3 regions of the Streptomyces sp. NPDC052101 genome follow, and region 2 is predicted to be linked to each of the others. Evidence: riboswitches for the same ligand, from Rfam matches in the RefSeq annotation. Region 2 holds a riboswitch; each other region holds the start of a gene.
The links. A riboswitch is a leader RNA that binds a small molecule or an ion and turns the genes downstream of it on or off. The one in region 2 is predicted to bind cobalamin.
Positions count from the first base shown of each region.

Region 1: another riboswitch for cobalamin. It lies ahead of AB0L75_RS01645 (CbtB-domain containing protein); the one in region 2 lies ahead of AB0L75_RS40105 ((2Fe-2S) ferredoxin domain-containing protein).
Region 3: another riboswitch for cobalamin. It lies ahead of AB0L75_RS21395 (prenyltransferase/squalene oxidase repeat-containing protein); the one in region 2 lies ahead of AB0L75_RS40105 ((2Fe-2S) ferredoxin domain-containing protein).

Region 1 is NZ_JBFAWH010000001.1:371,510-378,627, reverse strand. It holds gene AB0L75_RS01660 (DHA2 family efflux MFS transporter permease subunit) at 1-2,464, shown strand, start outside; gene AB0L75_RS01655 (DUF3995 domain-containing protein) at 2,715-3,281, shown strand; gene AB0L75_RS01650 (histidine phosphatase family protein) at 3,300-3,893, opposite strand; cobalamin riboswitch at 4,003-4,155, shown strand; gene AB0L75_RS01645 (CbtB-domain containing protein) at 4,194-4,415, shown strand; gene AB0L75_RS01640 (CbtA family protein) at 4,441-5,205, shown strand; gene AB0L75_RS01635 (TetR/AcrR family transcriptional regulator) at 5,267-6,007, opposite strand; gene AB0L75_RS01630 (darcynin family protein) at 6,123-6,479, shown strand; gene AB0L75_RS01625 (hypothetical protein) at 6,472-6,891, shown strand; gene AB0L75_RS01620 (multicopper oxidase domain-containing protein) at 6,888-7,118, shown strand, end outside.
Region 2 is NZ_JBFAWH010000049.1:1,306-8,423, forward strand. It holds partial or broken gene dnaE (DNA polymerase III subunit alpha) at 1-908, opposite strand, end outside; gene AB0L75_RS40105 ((2Fe-2S) ferredoxin domain-containing protein) at 1,099-1,497, opposite strand; cobalamin riboswitch at 1,558-1,681, opposite strand; gene AB0L75_RS40110 (hypothetical protein) at 1,853-3,550, shown strand; gene AB0L75_RS40115 (cation:proton antiporter) at 3,561-4,865, opposite strand; gene AB0L75_RS40120 (acyl-CoA dehydrogenase family protein) at 4,865-6,055, opposite strand; gene AB0L75_RS40125 (alpha/beta fold hydrolase) at 6,052-6,843, opposite strand; gene AB0L75_RS40130 (benzoate/H(+) symporter BenE family transporter) at 6,899-7,118, opposite strand, start outside.
Region 3 is NZ_JBFAWH010000011.1:237,081-244,198, forward strand. It holds gene AB0L75_RS21380 (aldehyde dehydrogenase) at 1-208, opposite strand, end outside; gene AB0L75_RS21385 (MBL fold metallo-hydrolase) at 321-1,346, shown strand; gene AB0L75_RS21390 (nuclear transport factor 2 family protein) at 1,469-1,918, shown strand; cobalamin riboswitch at 1,919-2,092, shown strand; gene AB0L75_RS21395 (prenyltransferase/squalene oxidase repeat-containing protein) at 2,209-3,426, shown strand; gene AB0L75_RS21400 (SCO2322 family protein) at 3,423-4,052, shown strand; gene AB0L75_RS21405 (CbiQ family ECF transporter T component) at 4,138-5,277, shown strand; gene AB0L75_RS21410 (ATP-binding cassette domain-containing protein) at 5,274-6,983, shown strand; gene AB0L75_RS21415 (ECF transporter S component) at 6,998-7,118, shown strand, end outside.

The DNA.
Region 1 (7,118 bases), on a different contig from region 2:
CGCGTACCTGATCACCTCCACCATCAGCACGCCGCTGTACGGCAAGCTGTCCGACCTCTACGGCCGCAAGCCCTACTTCCTGGCGGCCATCACGATCTTCATCGTCGGCTCGGCCGCCTGCTCGTTCGCCACCTCGATGACCGAACTGTCCGCGTTCCGGGCCTTCCAGGGCATCGGCGCGGGCGGCCTGATGTCGCTGGCGCTGGCGATCATCGGTGACATCGTCCCGCCCCGCGAGCGGGCCCGCTACCAGGGCTACATGCTCGCGATGTTCGGCTCCTCCAGTGTGATCGGCCCGCTGATCGGCGGTTTCCTGGCGGGCCGCAGCAGCATCCTGGCCATCGCCGGCTGGCGCTGGGTGTTCCTGGTCAACGTACCCGTCGGCATCGTCGCGCTGTTCGTCGTCGCCAAGGTGCTGAACCTCCCGCACACCCGGCGCGAGCACCGCATCGACTGGTGGGGCGCGCTCACCATCGCCCTCGGCGTGGTGCCGCTGCTGCTGGTGGCGGAACAGGGCCAGAGCTGGGGCTGGACCTCCACGAAGGCCTGCGTCTGCTACGCGGTCGGCGTGGTCGGCCTGATCGCCTGGGTCTTCGTCGAACGGGCCATGGGCGAGGAGGCCCTGATCCCGATGCGGCTGTTCCGCGGCGCGGTGTTCAGCAAGATGAGCCTGCTGTCCGTGCTCATCGGCATGGGCATGTTCGGCGGGATGATGATGATCCCGCTGTATCTGCAGATCGTGAAGGGCGTCAGCCCCACCAGGTCCGGCCTGCTGATGCTGCCGTTGATGGTCGGGATGATCGCCGGGACCATGGTGGTCGGCGGCATCATCCAGAAGACCGGCAAGTACAAGATCTTCCCGATCGTCGGCACCCTGCTGATGATCGCCGCCATGCTGCTGTTCCACTACCGGGTGGAGTGGAACACGGCACTGCCGGAGACCATGGCCTACATGGCGCTGTTCGGCATCGGCCTCAGCGGGTGCATGCAGATCCTGACCCTGGCCGTGCAGAACGCCGTCGAGCCCAAGGACATGGGCGTGGCGACCGCGTCGGCCACCTTCTTCCGCCAGATGGGCGGCACCGCCGGTACGGCGGTCTTCCTCTCCGTCCTCTTCAGCACCGTCGGCGACAAGATCAGCTCGGCCTTCCGGGCGGCCGCCGGAACGCCCGCGTTCCAGGCCGCGGTCCATGACCCGGCCGTGCGGGCCGACCCCGCGAACGCGCCGGTCCTGGAGATGCTCAAGCACCCCGGGGCGAGCGGCGGCAGCGGCTCGGGTGTGCTCGACGACTCCTCGTTCATCCAGCGGCTGGACCCGCGGCTGGCCCAGCCGTTCAAGGCCGGCTTCACCGACTCGATGCAGCTCGTGTTCCTCATCGCGGCGGCCGTGACGGTCCTGGCCTTCCTGGTCGCGGTGTGGACCAAGGAGGTGCCGCTGCGCCAGGTCTCCGGACTGGAGGCACGGGCCGCGGAGGAGAACGGCGACCCGGCTCCGGCCACGACGACCACCCCCGACCCGGCCGCACCCACCGCGGTCGCCGAGCGGCCCGCCCCCGCGGACCCGGTCGCACCTACCACCGCCGAGTCCGCCGCCGGCCGTGCCCCCGAGCAGCCCGCCGCCGCACCGGCATCCGGCGGGAGCCGGACCGCCGCCGGGCCGCCGGCCGACAGGTTCGAACCCGAGCCGGGCGCTTCGCGGTACGGCGTCCGCGGCCGGGTGCTGGACGGCGCGGGCGGGCCGGTGCCGCAGGCCGTGATCACCTTGATCGACATGGGCGGCCGGCAGCTCGGCCGTGCCGTCAGCGGCGCGGACGGGGCCTACGCCCTGGCCGTCACCGGTCCCGGCACCTATGTGCTGATCGGCGCCGCCGGTTCGCGGCAGCCGCAGGCCGTCACGGTGCCGGTCGGCGAGGAGCCGGTCGAGTGCGACTTCACGCTCGGCGGCACCGTCGCCCTCACCGGGTCCGTCCGCGACGCCGCCGACGGACACCCGCTGCCGGGCGCCCTGCTGGTCGCCACCGACGTACGCGGAGAGGTCGTGGCGCGCGGCAGCTCGGCCGCCGACGGCGCCTTCGTGCTCGCCGACCTGGTCCCCGGCGGCTACACGCTCGTGGTGAACGCGCCCGGACACCGTCCGGCCGCCCTCGCGGTCGACGTCGTCCCCGGAGCCGCGGACAGCTGCGAGATCCGGCTCGAACCGGGCGCCCGGCTGCACGGCGTCGTCAGCACCGCCACCGGCGACCCCCTCGACGAGGCCAAGGTCACCCTGCTGGACTCGGCCGGGAACGTGGTCGGCACCACGATCACCGGACGCGACGGCGCGTACGGGTTCACCGACCTGGACGGCGGCGAGTACACCGTCATCGCCAGCGGCTACGCCCCCGTCGCCGCCTCGGTCCGCCTGGACGGCAGCGGCATGAGCGGCTTCGACCTCGAACTGTCCCACCAGGAGGAGTCCCGGTAGCGGAAGCCGGCGCGGCCCTCAGTTCCCCCGCTCGGGGCTGCCGAGAGTGAGGCGGGCCGTCCGCGCCGCGTCGCACACAGGTTCGGCCAACTGTGTGGGGCCCACCGTCACGTTCAAGCCACTCCCGGCGAACAGCGGGACCCCGGGTCCGGCGGCGATACAGGCTACGGCTGCCCGATGGGGCATGGATCCGAGCTGTCCGCCTGACCCGGCATCCGACGGGATGACCGTCCACCGCGAGGGGAACGCCATGGAAAGCAGACCCGCCACCGTCAACCGCACGGCCGCCCGCGTCACCGAGCGGGCCCGCCGCACCCCGCCCGCGACGGCATGGCAGCGCAGGGCGGCGTTCACCGCATGCGTGTGGATGGTCGTGTTCGCGGCGTTCCACTGCTACTGGGCGCTGGGCGGCACCATCGGGCTGCCACCGGGCGAATCCCTGGTCGACAACAGGCCGTTGTTCGTCATCGACCTGATCGCCATACCGATGAACCTGGGCGGGGCCGCCCTCGCGCTCGCCCTGGTGCAGCGCTGGGGACTGTTCTTCCCGCGCCGCCTGATGCTCTTCGGGGTCTGGGGCTGCGCACTGCTCATGGTCGGCCATGCCGCGCCCTCGATGGTGGACCTGGCGGTGTTCCTCACCGGTCAGCGCGGAAAGCCGCTGACCGGCGAGGACCGGTTCAGCGTCCTCGTGTACGAGCCCTACTGGATGCTCGGCGGCCTGCTGTTCACCGCCATGGCCCTGGCCTTCCAGCGGCGCACCCGGCCATCGGCCGCGGCCGGCCGGAACCTCGCCGGCCCGTCGGCACGAGCGTGAGGACCACCCCGATGGGCCTCAGCCGGTGCGGCCTTGCCCGGCGACGTGCGCGAGCGGCTGCCCCAGCCGCAGGTTCCAGCGTCCTGACCGGCCGCTGAGTTCGGTCGCGGTCAGGGGAGGCACGTCGAGGCGCCAGAACGCCGGCCCCGGTGCGTCAAGTACCCGCACGGCCACGGCCCGTACGATCTCCGGTTCCACCACGGCCACGGTCCGGCCCGACCACCGGGCGGCCTCCGCGAGCCAGGCGGCGACTCGGTCGCCCAGGGCGCACACCGACTCCCCGCCGTGCGGGGCGGACGCGGGATCGGCCAGCCACCGGGCGACCGCGTCCGGCTCGGCGGCGGCGACCTCGTCGAGTGTCCGCCCCCGCCAGCGGCCCATGTCGAGTGCCGCCAACTCCGGTGCGCAGACGGGTTCGAGGCCGAGGGCGGCCGCGGTCTCACGGCACCGGACGGTGGGAGAGGCCATCACTCGGTCACTGCCCGGAAGCAGGCCGGCGGCCGAGCGGGCGCGGTCCGCCGCGGTCGCGTCGAGCGGACACCCGTCGTCGAAGCGGGCCTCGCGCAGCGACCGGCTCATCGCCGCTGAGATCAATGTCACTCGACTGGTCATGTTCATGTTCCCGTGTCCAACTGGTGCCTCAACAAAGGGCTCTGGGGGTAGTGCGGCGCATCGGATGCGCTTGAGCGCCGCTGTATGCGCCCTTGGCCGGATCCCTCCCTCGCGGTACCTTTCTGGTCGTTGTTGACGACGGCACGGCGGAAGTCGGTGGGAATCCGGCACGGTCGCGCCACTGTAAGCCCAGCGCGAGCCGTCCCCGAGCGGGACGGCGAAGGCCGGGCAAGTCAGACCCGCATCCGTCGTCGTGTGCACCACCGAGACGGGACGCGAGTTCCCCAGGAGGGTCCTGCCATGGCGCAGTCCGCTGTTCAGCCCACGACCACGCCCGCCGCCGTACCGGCGAAGCTGCCGATCTCGGCGATCGCCCCGTGGGCGGTCTTCTTCGGCATCCTGATGATGGTTCTGCTCTACTTCGTCGGCGCCGAGCAGGGCGCCACCTCGCTCGTGTCCGGCGAGAGCGTCCACGAGTGGGTGCACGACGCCCGCCACCTGCTCGGCTTCCCCTGCCACTGACGGCGACGGGGCAGCGTACGCGTCCATGAACTCGGCAACCGTAAGAAACCTCCTGGTGCGTGGCATGCTCGCGGGGCTCGCCGCGGGCCTGCTCGCCCTCGTCGTCGCCTACTTCCTCGGCGAGCCGCGTGTCGACTCGGCCATCGCCTACGAGGATGCGCACTCCCACGAGCACGGCATGGAGATCGTCAGCCGCTCGATGCAGTCCACCGGGGGCCTGGCCACCGGCGTCCTCGTCTACGGCGTGGCGTTCGGCGGCATCGCCGCCCTCGCGTACTGTTTCGCGCTCGGCCGCATCGGGCGGTTCGGCCCGCGCGCGAGCGCGCTGCTGCTGTCCGCGGCGGGCCTGATCGCCGTCTACGTCGTGCCGTTCCTCAAGTACCCCGCCGGCCCGCCGTCCGTGGGCAACCCCGACACCATCGGCCGGCGCACGACGCTGTACTTCCTGATGATCCTGCTCAGCGTGCTGCTGGCGATCGCCACGGTGATTCTGGGCAAGCGCCTCGCACCACGCCTGGGCAACTGGAACGCCACGGTCGCGGCAGGGGCGTTCTTCGTCCTGGCCGTCGGTCTGGCGTACGCGTTCCTGCCGGCCGTCAACGAGGTCCCCAAGGACTTCTCGGCCACCCTGCTCTGGCAGTTCCGGCTGGCGGCCCTCGCCATCCAGCTGACCCTGTGGACCGCCTTCGGGCTGATCTTCGGGCTGCTGGCCGAGCGGGTGCTCGCGCCCCGGCCGGCCGAGGCGAGGAAGAAGGACTCGGCTCAAGGGGCCACTGCCGTGACCCGCTGAGGCCGAAGAGCGCACGATCGCAGGCCCCGACCCGCACACCGGTCGGGGCCTGCTCGGCGTTTCACGGGCCGGCCTCCAGTAGCCCCACGATGTCGCGCAGGTTGTGCTCGAAGAGCGGTCCGGGATCGGTCAGGGCGAAGTCGAGATGTCCGAACACCTCCATGGACACCATGCCGTACAGGCGGGACCAGGCGAGGACGAAGACGTAGAGCGCCTCCAGGGGCGGCTCGGAGCCGATGTGCTCCCGCAGCTCCTCCAACTGGGGGAGCCAGTCCGGGTCGAGGGCGCCCGGCTCCGGCAGCGGGACGGTGCCCGCCCGCCAGAACTCCATCATCAGGCCGACGAAGACGCCGCCGAAGCGCCAGCTGGCGGTGTGGCAGGGGTCGCCCGGTGCGCAGTCGGCGTCGGGGATCGGCTTGCTGAAGACGAGGGTGAACTCCGGCCTGTGGCTCAGCGCCCAGGCCCGCAGCGCTCGTGCGGTGGCGGTGAAGCGGCCGCCGGGGGACTGCTCGGCCGCCCGGTCGCGGGCGTGCTCCAGGGCGGCGGCCAGCTCTTCGTAGAGGGACGCGGTGAGTGCCTGCACCAGCTCGCGGTGGTCGGCGTAGTAGCGGTAGAGCCCCGGAGCGGTCATCCCCATCTCGCGCGCGATGGCACGGAGCGAGACGGCGGCCGGGCCCTCGGCCACCAGCAACTGCCGGGCATGCCCCAGGATCTCGGACTTCGTCTCGGCGCGCTGGCGCTCCCGCGCCTCTTCGCGCTGCTGTGCCCTCCGTGTCGATGCCGGGGCGAACTCGCTGCTCACGGACGTGTCTCCTGCTCTCCTGTGGCGCCGCCGGTCAGCCCCCACTTGACAATGTTAACGCCGATCACCTCTAGTAAACGCCGTAAACCTGAGGCGAGATCGGGGAACCGCTGCCATGAAGACCACCATCGTCCTGACCCACACCTTCACTCCGGCTTGGCTGGCGCTGTCCCGCGAGGAGCGGAACGCGATGGCGGCAGCGCACATCCATCCCGTGTTCGCCAAGTACGCCGACCGCGTCTCGGCCCGCTTCTTCGACGCCGAGGCATTCACCACCGCCTTCTCCGACTTCGCCCTGCTGGAGACCGAAGACCTCAAGGCGTACTACTTCCTCGTCGAGGAGCTGCGCGACTCGCCGCTGATCGCGCAGGGCTACCTGGTCATGAACGACATCTTCATGGGCGTCGAGGCCGGGTTCCAGGCGTTCGAGGCGCAGGCCGGCGCGGGCGCCGGTGAGGTGACGCATGGCTGACACGTCCACCGGAGCCGCCGTTTCGCGGCCCCGTCCATGGCCCCTCACGCTGCTGCGCGCCGCTTCTCTGCTGTTCGTCTTCGACACCCTCCTCCAGGCCGCCCTGGCGGGCCTGTTCATCACAGGTGACGTGCGCTTCCTCGACCTGCACGCGGCCAACGCGCAGTTGCTCGCCTCCGTCTCCCTCGTGGAGGCCGTGGCCGCCCTGCTGGTGTGGCGCTCGACGCGGGGTCCGGCCTGGCCCTTCGCGCTCGCGGTCGCACTGGTCGTGCTGGTCGGCGCGCAGATGGGGCTGGGCGCGGCCCGGATGCTGGGCGGCCATGTCCCGCTCGCCCTCGGGGTGTTCGGTGTGGGTGTGGCGCTGTGCTGCTGGGCGTGGACGTACAGGTCCGGGAAGGGCGTGGACGGGTGACGTCACGTCGACGATTCCTGGGGCTCGCGGCGGGCGGCACCGCCGGACTCGCCATACCCGCCGCGGCGGCGGCGTACGAGAGGTGGGCGGGCGAACGCACCGGAACAGTGCTCTCCAGCAGGATCCGGCCGCCCCGGCGGTTCGCGGTGCCGCTGCCCGTGCCGCCGCGCGCCCGCCCGTCCCGCACCACCGGCGGTACCGACTCCTACGACATCACCCAGCGCGAA
Region 2 (7,118 bases):
GGCATGAGGTCGCGCTTCTCGAACATGCCGTCGATGTCCACCATCTCGGCGATCGACCGGGTGTTGTCACAGCCCTCCTGCCAGTAGTCCGAAGACTCCAAGGCGTACATCTCCTCGGTGGACTTCAGGTAGTAACCGCCTCCGTCCAGCTTGAAGCGGTTCGGGTCGGAGAGGTTCTTGCCGGTCTGGATGCACAGCAGGGCGTCGTGGGCGCCGGCCTCGTGCGCGTACGTGTAATGCGAGTCGTTGGTCACGAGCGGCGGGATGCCGAGCTTCCTGCCGACCTCCAGCAGGTCCGCACGGACCCGGCGCTCGATGTCGAGGTCGTGCTCCATCAGCTCCAGGAAGAAGCGGTCCTTGCCGAAGATGTCCTGGTAGTCGGCGGCCGCCTTCAGGGCCTCGTCGAACTGGCCGAGGCGCAGCCGGGTCTGCACCTCGCCGGAAGGGCAGCCGGTGGAGGCGACGATGCCCTCGGACCACTGGGCGATGGACTCCTTGTCCATCCGGGGCCACTTCGTCAGCCAGCCCTCGGCGTAGGCGTCCGAGGAGAGGCGGAAGACATTGTGCAGACCCGTCTTGTTCGTGGCCCACATCGTCAAATGGGTGTACGAGCCGCTTGCCGAGACGTCGTCCTTCTTCTGGTGCGGCTGGCCCCACAGGACCTTGCGCTTGTTCCGCCGCGACTCGGGAGCGACATACGCCTCGATCCCGATGATCGGGGTGATCCCCGCTTTCTTCGCCGAGTGGAAGAAGTCGTACGCCCCATGGAGGTTGCCGTGGTCGGACATGGCGATATGCGTCATGCCCATCTCATTGCAGGCATTGAACATGTCCTTGAGCCGCGCGGCACCGTCCAGCATCGAGTACTGGGTGTGGACGTGCAGGTGCGTGAACGGCGATTTCGGCACAGCTTGGACTCCGGGGAGAGAGGTGGCCGACGAGGAACAGTAGACCGGAGAGACTAGCCATAAGTTCCCAGCGAAACGCGGGACTTGGCCGCGCCGTACGGCCGAACCGGCTCGAAGAGCTGCTGGCGGCTTCCGGTCTCGAAAGCAACGATCGCCCCAGGCCGGCTCCTCGGCGTGCTTCGACCCCGCACTACCCCAGGCGTTCGCCGAGTCGGCGGCGCGGCGGGGTGAAGGTGTACAGGTCGAGGATGTCGGGCGCAGGAGCCATGCCCGGGCCGCCGGCGCGGACCCAGGTGATGATGTCCTCGGTCGCGTCCGCGTCGTTGACGAGCCCGAGCCAGACCGGGCGCGCACCGGCGGCCCGGCCCGCGGCGGAGGGCTGTACGACGATGACGTTGGCCTGGTCGCACACGTCGAGGCAGGCGGAGATGCGCACGGGCACCGCCGCCCGCAGTCGCGCGGTCTGCGCCGCGTGATCCACCCCGGTCACCTTGGGACTGCCGCAGCAGCAGTCCCGGCACACGACGACCCGGCACGGCGCCGCATCGTCTCCTGCCACAACCCCGTTTACCTTCGGCCTCTTGGGCACGCCGCGTCACTCTCCTCCCGGGGAGATCCGCCCCGGTGTCCGTCGAGGAGGCGACCGCGTGAGTCTCCTGGCTCCCGGGTCGTCGCTCGTCCCGCCTTGCCGCCCCGGAGGGGGGCGGTGGCCTGCCGGAACTCGCTCACCGGTCACAGTGGCGGGACCGCGCCGGATTCACACCGGCTTCCTCGGACCGCCGTCGCCTTATGTCGCCGATCATCATTCCATCACCGCCGCCGGGCCGTCACCCGGCCCTCGTGCCGGCCTCGAGCGCATGACAGCCGACGTGGATGGCCACGCCCTCGGAGCATACAGAATGTGATCGACCTGTCGCTTTCCGCACCGGATCCGGGAGCCGTGGATGCAGAACCAGGAACAGACCGTCGTACACCGTGGCAGGACCCTGGCGTGGGAGGGCTTCTGCACCGGGCCCGATCTGCTCTCCATCGAGGAACTGGAGCAGATCTCGCGGCGTCTGCTCGGGACGGATCTGGCCGGCGCGAAGAAGGCGGCCGACAAGGAGCTGCTGCCCTTCGGAGCGCCGTGCGGCCGGGTGCCGGCCATCGTGCTGGGCACCGCGTCCACGCTGAAGGGCTGCTTCGAGGCCGATGTGGCCCAGTTGGCACTCGGCCGCTCGCCGGACGACTTCTCGGCGTACAACGAGGCACGGGCGGTGTATCTGGCCGCACCGGGCGACCTGGTCGTGGGCCGGGGCGAGCCGTGGCGGCAGGCGGTGGCGGGGTCCGAGGCGGTTCCCGTGGAGGTCCCCGAACTGCGCTACTACTACCTGACGCACGCCCTGCTGGCGATGGCAGCCGACGCGCTCCCGGGCCGGCCGGCCGCACCGCTGGAGCGTCTGGTACGGCAGCTGAGCACGGCACCGCACACGGTGGTGCGGCTGTTCGCGATCGACGCCGAGGCGCGAGTGCTGCTGCTGTGGCTGAAGCGCGCGGCGGGCCTGGAGCAGCTGCGGGTGGACGCCAACGGGCCGGAGATCGCCGAGCGGTGGAACCGCAAGACGACGCTGTACCCGACGGTCGAGGACGCGCTGGGCGTCCCCGCGCCGCGGGCGGACGACGTCCCGGAGGCCACCCTCGCCGCGGAGGCCGAAGCGACCGCGTTCCACCGGGAGTTCGGGGTGCTGCTGCCCCGGCTGCCGGGCTACTCGGTGTCCCGGACGGGAGCCGACGAGGCGCTGCTGCGCCGCCGGGTGCACACGGCCGCCCGGCTGCTGCGCGAGCGGTACGGGCTGGAGCTGGGCTGCTTCAAGCCCGCCGAGGCGCTCACCGGCAGCAGGATCCGCATCGCGGTACCGCTCGCCGACGACGCGGCGCTCGACGCGCTGGCCCGCCAGGCGATGGCGACCGAGGAGGACTACGTCCTGGAGGCGCACGCCCACTACCTGCGCCACCGCGTCCCCGGCTACGAGTTCATCCTGGCGCCCTCGGCCCACGTCGTGGCCGGAGAGCCCGCCGAGGGCGGAACGGTGCAGATCACCCGGGGCAGCGTCTGGGAGGGCAGCGTCTACGTGGACGACGAGACCTGCGCCCGGTTCGACATCACGGCCGCCCAGTTCCGCGCCGTACAGGAGGGCATGGCGGCGCTGCACGGCGCGTTCCGGGGCGCGGGGCGCGACCTGGGGTTCGTCAAGGGCGGCGTGGACTTCGCCATCGCCCGTCCGGGTGGCCGTTTCGGCCGGCGGCCGGTGGTGGCCATGCAGGATCTGAACCTCTCCTCGAACGGCGCCGAGTACGTCCGGGCGTTCCTCGCCGAGGCCCGGGACGTGCTCGGCAGGCGGCAGGGGGTGTACGCGGCGACGAAGGTGGTACGGCCGTCGGTGGAGACGGATCTGAAGCGGCTGGAGGACAGCGTCGGGCGTCCCGGGCCCGAGGGGTGGGCGCGGGCGATCACCTCGGTGGCCGGGCGCTGGGGTCTGATCGGGGTCGCGGCTCCGTGTCCGCGGCAGGCGGCGCGGGAGGTGCTGGAACTGGAGCGGCGGCTGCACCGCGCGGGGCTGCTGCGCACCAGCGTGTGGGACGACTCCGTGCGGGTCCCCTGAGAGCCGGCCGTCAGGAGCGCTTCTCCTGATGCGCGGGCCGGGCCGTCTCCCGGGTGTCTGCCGCGGGCCCGGGAACACGGCCCGTCCCGCGCTCCGCGGGCGCACCGTCCCATGCCGTGGCCCGGCCGGCGTGCAGCAGCGGCCCGGTCATGACGGTGGTCAGCACCGCCATCACCACCAGGATCGAGTAGAACGCCTGGTCGATGAAGTGCAGTTGGAGGCCGACGGTGAGGATGACGATCTCGGTGAGGCCACGGGTGTTCATCAGCACCGCGAGGGTCCCCGCCGTCCGCCGGGGCAGTCCGGCCGCGGCGGCCCCGAGACCGGCACCGGCCATCTTCGTCACGACGGCGGCCACCAGCATCACCGCGAGCCCGCCCAGGTGGGCCGCACGGAACGTGGTCAGATCGACCTTGGTGCCCGCGACCACGAAGTAGAGGGGGAGCAGGATCGGTGTGGCCGACTTCTCCAGTCCGTCCATCACGGAGACCCGCAGCCGCTCCCCCGCGTTCTCCCGGGGCATGACCGCGCCGAAGGCGAACGCCCCGAAGACGAAGTGGATGCCGAGCCATTCGGTGGCCGCGCACGAGGCCATGAGCCCGGCGCACACCACGACCACGGCCGCCGCCGGATCCGCCGCCCCCTTCGCGCGCCGGCGCAGCAGCCGGGCGGCCAGCGGGCGGACCACCAGGATCAGCAGCGCCAGATAGACGGGCACGAACGCCATGTGCCAGGACTGGGTGGTGGTGAAGAGCGCGGCCACGACGGCGAGACAGGCCCAGGCGACCAGGTCGTTCACGCCGGCGGCGGCCATGGCGATCCTGCCGACGGAGGTCTGGTTGAGGCGTTGGTCGGCGAGGATCCGCGCCAGGACCGGGAAGGCGGTGACGGACAGGGCCACACCGATGAACAGCACGAATCCCGGCGCGCCCGAGGGCGCGTGGCCGGCCGCGAACGGCAGCGCGGCGAGGCAGCCGCCGACCAGGGGCAGCAGCACCGACCCGGTCGCCACGCACAGGGCCGTACGGCCGCTGCCGCGCAGGAAGGCGGGGTCCATCTCGTAGCCGATGACGAACATGAACAGAGCCAGGCCGACGTTCGCCAGCGCCCCGAGCAGCGGCTGGACCTCGTCGTACGGGACGGCGTGCCGCCAGCTCCAGGTCTGCGACAGCACGGTGGAGCCGAGCAGGACACCGGCGACGATCTCGCCGACCACCGCCGGCTGCCCCAGCCGGCGGGCGCCCGCCGCGCACAGCCGTGCCACGCCCAGGACCAGGGCCAACGCCAGGAAGAAATACGCTGTCTGATTGCCCATCAGATGATCCTCGCAGCGGTGTCCGGGGCGGCGGGACGGTTCAGCACCGCCCGGCCGATGAGGTCGCGCATCACCTCGCTGGGTCCCGCGGCGATGGTGGCGGCGCGGGCGTCGCGGTGGGCGCGCGCCGCGTAGGAGGTCTCCAGGTAGCCGTGCGCACCCTGCAGTTGCAGAGCGGTGTCGGCGAGCCGGCAGGCCAGCTCGGTGGTGTGCAGTTTGGCCATGGAGCACTCCACCGCGGGCAGTTCGCCCTGCTCGTACAGCCACGCGGTGTGGTGCACCAGCTGCCGTGCGGCTGCCAGTTCGGTCGCCAGGTCGGCGACGCGGTGCTGAATCGCCTGCTTGTGCGCGAGTGCCTCGCCGGCGACTTCGCGGGCGCGCAGGAACGCGTGCAGCTCGTCCAGGGAGCGGTCCATGCCGCCGAGGGCCAGGGTGGCGGCGACCAGGCGTTCCAGCTGCAGTCCGCGCATGAGGTAGTAGAAGCCGTTGTCGAGCCGGCCGATGAGCCGGTCGGCGGGGACCCGCACCGCGTCGAGGGTGACGGTGGCCGTGCCGGCCGCACGCCAGCCGAGGGTGCGCTGCGGGGTGCGGGTGACGCCGGGCAGGGCTGTGTCGACCACGAGCAGGGACAGCCCGGTCGCGCCCCGGGGCCCGGCCGCGCCGTCGGCCGTGCGCACCGCTGTGACGAGGAAGTCGGCGGTCATGGCGTTGCTGACCATCGACTTGGTGCCGTCGACGAGGAAATGGTCGCCGTCCCGGACGGCCGTGGTGGCGAGGCCCGACAGGTCGGCTCCGGCTCCCGGTTCGGTGATCGCCAGGGCGGCCACCCGCTCGCCCCGTACGGCCGGCGCGAGGTACTCCCGGCACAGGTCGGGCCCGCCGACCCAGGAGAGGTAGTGCGTGGCCATGTAGGCATGGACGGAGACGGCCGCCCGCAGCCCGCCGAATCCGGTACGGCCGAGTTCCTCCAGGAAGACGACCGAGGTGAACAGGTCGCGTTCGCCGCCGCCGACGGCACGCGGGTACAGCAGTCCCAGGTAACCGCGTTCGCCGAGGAGTTTCCAGACGGGGGCGGGGACGGTGTCCTGGTCCTCCCAGCGGGCGGCGTACGGCATCACCTCGGCGGCCAGGAACGCGCGCACCTCCTCGCGGAAGGCGGCGTGGCCGTCGTCGAAATAGGGAGACCTCACGATCCGTCGCTCCTTCGTCGCTCCGCCAGGCACAGCGTGATCTCGTCGTCGAGCAGCCCGAGCAGGTCCCGGGCACGTTCGTGCAGGAAGAAGTGGCCGCCGTCGATGCGGTGGGCGCGGAAACCGTGCGGCGCGAGGGTCCGCCAGGCGGCCACCGCGTCGGGCGGGGCGACATCGTCGTCCTCGCCCCAGAACACGGTGACGGGCACCGGCAGCGGGTCCGGTGCGGGGCGGGCCCAGGTCTCGGCGAGCCGGATGTCCGCGCGGAGCATCGGGTCGAGCATGGCCATCAGGCGGGGGTCGGCGAGGACGTCGGGGGGTGTGCCGGCCAGTCTGCCGAGTTCCGCGCGAAAGCCCTCCGGCGGCAGGTCGTGGATGGCGGGCAGCGCACGCGGTACGTGCGGGGCCCGGCAGCCGGAGAGCAGGACCCGCTCGGGCGGCCGGGCGAGGGGCCGTACGACGGTCTCGTAGGCCAGCATCGCGCCCATGCTGTGCCCGAACAGCAGGTAGGGGGAGGCGATGTGGTCCTCGAGCGCGGCGCCGAAATCCCGGGCCAGCGACGGCCAGTCGGGCGGGACCTGCTCCCGCAGCCGGTTCTCCCGCCCCGGCAGCCGTACGGCGACCAGTTCGATGTCGGCGGGGAGCCGCTCGGCCCACGGCCGGTACACGCCCGCTCCGGCGCCGGCGTAGGGGGCGCAGACCAGCCTCAGCCGGGCTTTTGGCCGGGGCGAGGGCCGGTGGAACCAGCGTCCCGACTCCGCGGTGCGGGTCCCTGCCGCGCCGTTCATGTCCGGCTCCTGTCGGACGACGCCTGGGACCCGGAACGGATCGGTGCCCTCCGTTTCATATTCGGCTCCTGTCCGGTGGCTGTCGCGGGGCCGCGTGGGTCGGGGCGGTTGGGGTGGGCGGAGCGGGGCGGGCGCGGGTGTGTGTCACGAAGGCGGTGCACAGGCCCGCGAGCAGGCCCCAGAAGGCGGAGCCGATGCCGAGCAGCGTCACGCCGGAGGCGGTGGTGAGGAAGGTGACCACGGCCGCCTCGCGCCATCGCTCGTCGGAGAGCGCA
Region 3 (7,118 bases), on a different contig from region 2:
CCGCCAGGGACGTGCGGGGCCAGGGGCCCTCGTCGAAGGCGCGGCGCGCGACGGCCACGGCCCGGTCCACGTCCTGCCGGGCGGCGTGCGGCACCCGGCCGATGACCTCCTCGGTGTGCGGGGAGACCACCTCGATGACGTCCTTGCCCACGGGGTCGGTCAACTCCCCGCCGATGAACAGCTGTCCGTGTTCCACAAGCTCGGCCATGGCCGTCCGCCTCCCACCGCACCGCACGTTTCTGACGCTGTTTCAGAACTGATATCAGTTCTAGTTATAGTGGGCAATGGCCGTGGGGTGCGGGTGGTGGGGCGGAGGGCTGATGAGGAAGACGTTCGATCACGGCGGGGGCGTACGGTCCGTGGCGGTTCCCATCCCGGACAACCCCCTCGGGCACACGCTGGTGTACGTCGTGGACACCGACCGCGGCCCGGTGCTCATCGACACCGGGTGGGACGATCCGGCGTCGTGGGACACGCTCGCGGCGGGGCTCGCGGCCTGCGGTACGGCGGCGGAGGAGGTGTACGGCGTCGTCATCACGCACCACCACCCCGACCACCACGGCCTGTCGGCCAAGGTGCGCGAGGCCTCCGGTGCCTGGGTGGCGCTGCACGCGGCCGACGCGGCGATCGTGCGCCGGACGCGCGGGACGCGGCCCGAGCGGTGGTTCACGTACATGGCCGCCAAGCTGACGGCCGCCGGGGCGCCCGAGGAGCATGTGGCACCGCTGCGCACCGCCCGCGGCCGGGGCCTGCCCGGCCTGGCCCCCGCCCTCCCCGACCGGGAGATCGTCCCCGGCGAACTCCTCGACCTGCCCGGCCGCCGGCTGCGCGCGATATGGACCCCTGGCCACACCCCCGGCCACGTCTGCCTGCACCTGGAGGAGGAGCACCCGGCCCGGCTGCCGGGGCATGGGCGACTGTTCAGCGGGGATCATCTCCTGCCCCGGATCACCCCGCACATCGGCCTGTACGAGGACCCGGACGACGCGACCGTGACCGACCCCCTCGGCGACTACCTCGACTCCCTGGAGCGGATCGGCCGGCTCGCACCCGCCGAGGTGCTCCCCGCCCATCAGCACGCCTTCACCGACGCGACCGGCCGGGTGCGGGAGTTGCTCGCCCATCACGAGGAGCGGCTGGCCGGTCTGCTCGCGCTGCTCACCGAGCCGCTCACGCCCTGGCAGCTCGCCGAGCGCATGGAGTGGAACCGCCCCTGGGACGAGATCCGCTACGGCTCCCGGAACATCGCCGTCTCGGAGGCCGAGTCCCATCTGCGCCGACTGGTCAAGCAGGGCCGGGCGGAACCGGTGGCGGGGAGCGAGCCGGTGGCGTACGTGGCGGTGTGAAGCGGTCCAGTGGTGTAGGGGGCCAGTGGACTGGGGGTCCAGCCGTCCAGTGGTCCAGCCGTCTAGTGGTCCTGCGGTCTTAATGAGTCGTCTTGTGTGCGGCGGCCCTGTTAAACAGGCGCATGGACCTCGTCGAAGCGCTTCTCGCCCAGCACGCCTGCGAACACGTCATCCTGCACTTCGTCCGCCGCCTCGACCTCGGTGAACCGGCCGACGTGGCCGACCTGTTCACCGAGGACGGCGTCTGGGAGTGGCCTCCGCCGGGGGACGGGCGCCGGATCGAGGGCCGGGAGGCGCTGCGTGCGTACTTCGGCTCCCGCCCCGCCGACCGGCTCTCCTGCCGTCTGATGTCCAATGTGCTGGTCACCGTCACCGGCCCGGACTCGGCGAGCGCCACCTCGTCCTTCGCGACGTACCGCGTCGACGGTTGGCAGGGAGGCGGCCCCGTCCCTGCCGGGCCGCCCGTCCAGGTGGGTCACTACGAGGACACCTTCCGCCGGGTCGACGGCACGTGGCTGATCGCCTCCCGCACCCTGCGCCTGCCCTTCGGGGGCGACACGCCGAAGGTCTAGCCTGACGTAAAGTGGCGGGGTCGTCATCACACCCGTACGGGGGAAAGCCGGTGCAATTCCGGCGCTGGCCCTCCCCCAACTCTCGGCTTCGCTCGAGCCGGGGGTACCCCCATCCGTGAGCCGTCCGACTGCCACTGGACGGTGAGCCGGACTGCCCCGCACGGGACGTTGACCGGCTCACGTGCGTCGGCGGCCCGCCGTGCACGGCACCGTCGAGGTCTACGGAGCCGAGCCGCCCGGGGTCTGACCCGTGCGCTGCCGGTTCCCCGCAGGAGAGGCAGTCGCCGACCATGAACGTCCGCCGCTGTGCCGCGGCTCTCGCCGCCGTAGGCGTACTGGCCGCCGCCGCGCCCGCCACGGCCGCCGGCCCGTCCCCGTCGCCGAAGGTCACGGTCCCGTCCGGGCTGTACGGCACCTCCGACCCGACCTACGACGGCGTGTGGCGGCAGTCGCTGACGCTGATCGCCCAACGGACCGTCGGCTACCGGCCTGCCGTGCAGGCCGTGGACTGGCTCGCCGGACAGCAGTGCGCGAACGGCGCGTTCGCCGCCTTCCGCGCCGACCCTGCCAAGACCTGCGACAGCAAGGTCATGGTGGACAGCAACAGCACCGGCGCCGCGGTCCAGGCCCTGCAGGCCACCGGCGGGCACGGCGCCGCCGTCGGCAAGGCGGTGACCTGGCTGAAGTCCGTGCAGAACAAGGACGGTGGCTGGGGCTACGCGCCGGGCGGCGCCAGCGACACCAACTCCACCTCGGTCGTCATCGGCGCGCTGGCCGCCGCCGGTTCGGACCCGGCGGACGTCCACAAGGCGGGCAAGTCCCCCTACGACCTGCTCGCCGCCATGTCCATCCCCTGCGGCGAGACCGGCGGCGGCGGACTCGCCTACCAGCCGGACAAGAAGGGCAAGCTGTACGCCAACGCGGACGCCACGGCGGCGGGCGTGCTCGGTGCGCTCGGCAAGGGGTTCGACGCGGTGACCGGCAAGGCGCCCGGCGGCAACGCGTGTGCCACCGGCAAGCACCTCACCCCGGCACAGGTCGCGGACAACGCGGGCGCGCACCTCGCGTCGGTCGTCGCGAAGACCGGGCATCTGACGTCCACGCTGCCCGGCACCATGGACCAGCCGGACTACGGCAACACGGCGGACACGGTCGTCGCGCTCGCCGCTGACGGGCGGTCGGCGCAGGCGCTGCAGTCATACACCTGGCTGGAGAAGAACGCCGGGAAGTGGGCGGCGCAGAGCGGCCCGGCCGCGTACGCCCAGCTGATCCTCGCCGCGCACGCGCTCGGCGCGCAGCCGGGTGACTTCGGCGGCACCAGCCTGATCCGGTCCCTCAACGAGCTGGGCCCGGCCCCGCACCTGGAGTCCGCCGCGCACGACACCAAGAAGTCCGAGAAGTCCGACGGCGGCTCGAAGTTCGGCGTCTGGTGGTTCGTCGGCGTCTGCCTCGTCGCGGGCATCGGCGTCGGCTTCCTGCTCAGCGGCCGGAAGAAGCGGCAGCCGTGACCGCCGTCCGCCGCGCCGCGGGCGCCCTGTGCGCCGCGCTGGTCCTCATGGCCGGGGCGGCGGGCCAGGCACAGGCCACCGGCTATCGCTACTGGTCCTTCTGGGAGCGCGACGGCGGGCACTGGACGTACGCCACGCAGGGCCCGTCGAGCGCGCGCCCCGACGACGGGGCCGTGGAGGGCTTCCGCTTCGCGGTGAGCGCGGACTCGGCGGACGCGAGCCGGCCGGGCGGGGCGGCGGACTTCGGCACGATCTGCGCGGCCACACCGGCCAGGTCCGGGATGAAGCGGGTGGCCCTGGTCCTCGACTTCGGCACCCCGGCGGACGCGCCGTCCGGCGAGCGGCCGCCGGCGCGTCGTACGGCCTGCGCGAGGGTCTCGGCCGACGCGACGGCCGCCGACGCCCTGGCAGCCGTGGCCAAGCCCCTCCGCTATGACACCAACGCCCTGCTGTGCGCGATCTCCGGGTATCCGAAGGAGGGGTGCGGGGAGCAGGTGACCTCCGGCCGGAAGAGCGGCTCGGACAGCGGGCCTTCTCTGGGGTTGCCGATCGGTGCGGGGGTGATCGTCCTTCTGGGAGGCGCGGCGGTGTGGCAGTTCCAACGGCGGCGCAATGTCTCGGGATGACTGCGGGCCGGATGTGGCTGGTCGCTCCCCCAAGTTCTCGGCTTCGCTCGAACCCGGGGGGACCCCCATCGTGGCGGAGCCGCATATCGATACGGCCCGCGCCCCTGGGGAGTTGCAGCACCGCACACTGCGAAGTGCCGTTCACCCCGGTGCCTGGTGGCTCTGGGCCCTCTCCCTCGGCACCGCCGCCACCCGTACCACCAACCCCCTCCTCCTCGCGCTCCTCATATCCGCCTCCGCGTACGTCGTGGCGACGCACCGCACCGACACCCCCGCCTCGCACGCCTACGCCGCCTTCGCCAAGCTCGCCGTCGCCGTTCTCCTCGTCCGCCTCCTCTTCGCGACCGCCCTCGGCTCCCCCATCCCCGGCACCCACACCCTCCTCACCCTCCCCGAAGTCCCGCTCCCCCACTGGGCGCAGGGCATCCGGCTGGGCGGCAGGGTCACGGCGGAGGCCCTCGTATTCGCCGCCTACGACGGGCTCAAGCTCGCCACCCTCCTCATCTGCGTCGGCGCGGCGAACGCCCTCGCCGGCCCCACCCGGCTGCTGAAATCCCTGCCCGGCGCGCTGTACGAGACCGGCGTCGCCGTGGTCGTCGCGCTCACCTTCGCGCCGCATCTCATCGCCGACGTCCAGCGGCTGCGCGCCGCCCGCCGGCTGCGCGGCCGCCCGGACCGGGGCCTGCGCGGCCTGCTGCAGGTCGGACTGCCAGTCCTGGAGGGCGCGTTGGAGCGCTCGGTCGCGCTCGCCGCCGCGATGGAGGCCCGCGGCTACGGCCGCAGTGCCGAGGTCCCGGCCCGCGTCCGCCGTACGACGGCCGCGCTCACCCTCGGCGGTCTGCTCGGCGTGTGCGCGGGAACGTACGGGCTGCTCACCGCGGAGGGCGGCACATACGGCATCCCGCTGCTGCTCGCCGGTGTCGCCGCCGCGCTCGCCGGGCTCCGGCTCGGCGGCCGGCGTTCGCTGCGCACCCGGTACCGCCCGGACCCCTGGGACGCGCGGGCCTGGCTGGTGACCGCGTCCGGCGCCGCGGTGGCCGCGCTTCTCACGCTCGCCTCCGCCGACGACCCGGAAGCCCTGCACCCGGGTGTCCTGCCCCTCGTCGCCCCCACCCTCCCCCTGTGGCCCGCCGCGGCGGTCCTCCTCGCTCTCCTCCCCGCCTTCGTCGTCCCGAAGAACCCCACGAACCCCAAGAACCCCAGGGCCCCCAAGGAGCCGTCGTGATCCGCTTCGAGGATGTCAGCGTGACGTACGACGGCGCGGCCGAACCCACCGTCCGGGGCGTCGACTTCGAGGTGCCGGAAGGCGAACTGGTGCTGCTCGTCGGCCCGTCCGGGGTGGGCAAGTCGACCGTGCTCGGCGCGGTGAGCGGGCTGGTGCCGCACTTCACCGGCGGCACCCTGCGCGGCCGCGTCACGGTGGCGGGCCGGGACACCCGCACCCACAAGCCGCGCGAACTCGCCGACGTGGTCGGCACGGTGGGACAGGATCCGCTCGCCCATTTCGTGACGGACACGGTGGAGGACGAACTCGCCTACGGCATGGAGTCGTTGGGGCTCGCGCCGGACGTCATGCGGCGCCGGGTCGAGGAGACCCTGGATCTGCTGGGCCTCGCCGGGCTCCGGAACCGTCCGATCGCCGCCCTGTCCGGCGGACAGCGGCAGCGGGTCGCGATCGGCTCGGTCCTCACCCCGCACCCCCAGGTGCTGGTCCTGGACGAGCCGACCTCGGCGCTGGACCCGGCCGCGGCGGAGGAAGTCCTTGCCGTGCTCCAGCGTCTCGTCCACGACCTCGGTACGACGGTACTGCTGGCCGAGCACCGCCTGGAGCGCGTGATCCACTACGCCGATCGCATCGTCCTGCTCCCCGCCCCCGGCGAGCCCCCGATCGTCGGCACGCCCGCCGAGGTGATGGCCGTGTCCCCGGTCCACCCCCCGGTCGTCGCCCTGGGCCGCCTGGCCGACTGGTCCCCCCTCCCGCTGACCGTCCGAGACGCCCGCCGCCGAGCCGGTGAACTGCGAGAGCGCCTGGCGAACGCCCCCGCAGCCACGGGCGGCCGGCACCGGCAAGCGACCCCGCCACCGCCCCCGGCCCGCACCAACACCGGCACCAGCACCGGACCCCGCTCCCTCTTCCGTCGCCGCACCACCCGCACCCCCGCGGCGGAAGCCACGCACACCCACATCGCGGAGACCAACGGCCTCGCCATCCGCCGAGGCCGCGTACACGCCCTGCGCCATATAGACCTGACCGTCTCCCCCGGCGAGACCATCGCCCTCATGGGCCGCAACGGCGCCGGCAAGTCCACCCTCCTCTCCTCCCTCGTCGGACTCGTCCCGCCCAGCGCCGGAGGCGTCCGTGTCGGCGGGGTGGAACCCCACCGCACCGCACCCCCCGACCTCGTCCGCCGCGTCGGACTCGTGCCGCAGGAACCGCGTGATCTGCTGTACGCCGACACCGTGGCCGACGAGTGCGCGGCGGCCGACCGGGACGCGGGCGCCGAGCCGGGGACCTGCCGGGCGCTGGTGTCCGAGCTGCTCCCGGGGATCACGGACGGCACACACCCCCGCGACCTGTCCGAGGGGCAGTGTCTCGCGCTCGCCCTGGCCGTCGTACTGACGGCCCGGCCGCCCCTGCTGCTGCTCGACGAGCCGACGCGCGGACTGGACTACGCGGCGAAGGCCCGCCTGGTGACCGTGTTGCGCGGCCTCGCCGCCGAGGGGCATGCGATCGTGCTGGCCACGCATGACGTGGAGCTGGCGGCCGAGATCGCGCACCGGGTGGTGCTGCTCGCCGAGGGGGACGTCATCGCCGACGGGCCGACCGCGCAGATCGTCGTCTCCTCGCCGTCCTTCGCGCCGCAGGTGACGAAGATCCTCGCCCCGCAGCAGTGGCTCACCGTGGCCGAGGTGCGCGAGGCCCTCGCATGAGCACCCCCTCCCCGATGAGCACTCCGCCCCCGGAAAGCCACCCGCGCCCGGCGGCCCGGCTGCACGTCATCCGCCTCCGCCCCCGCTCGCTCGCCGCGCTGGCGCTGGTCAGCGCGGTCGGTGTGATCGCCTTCG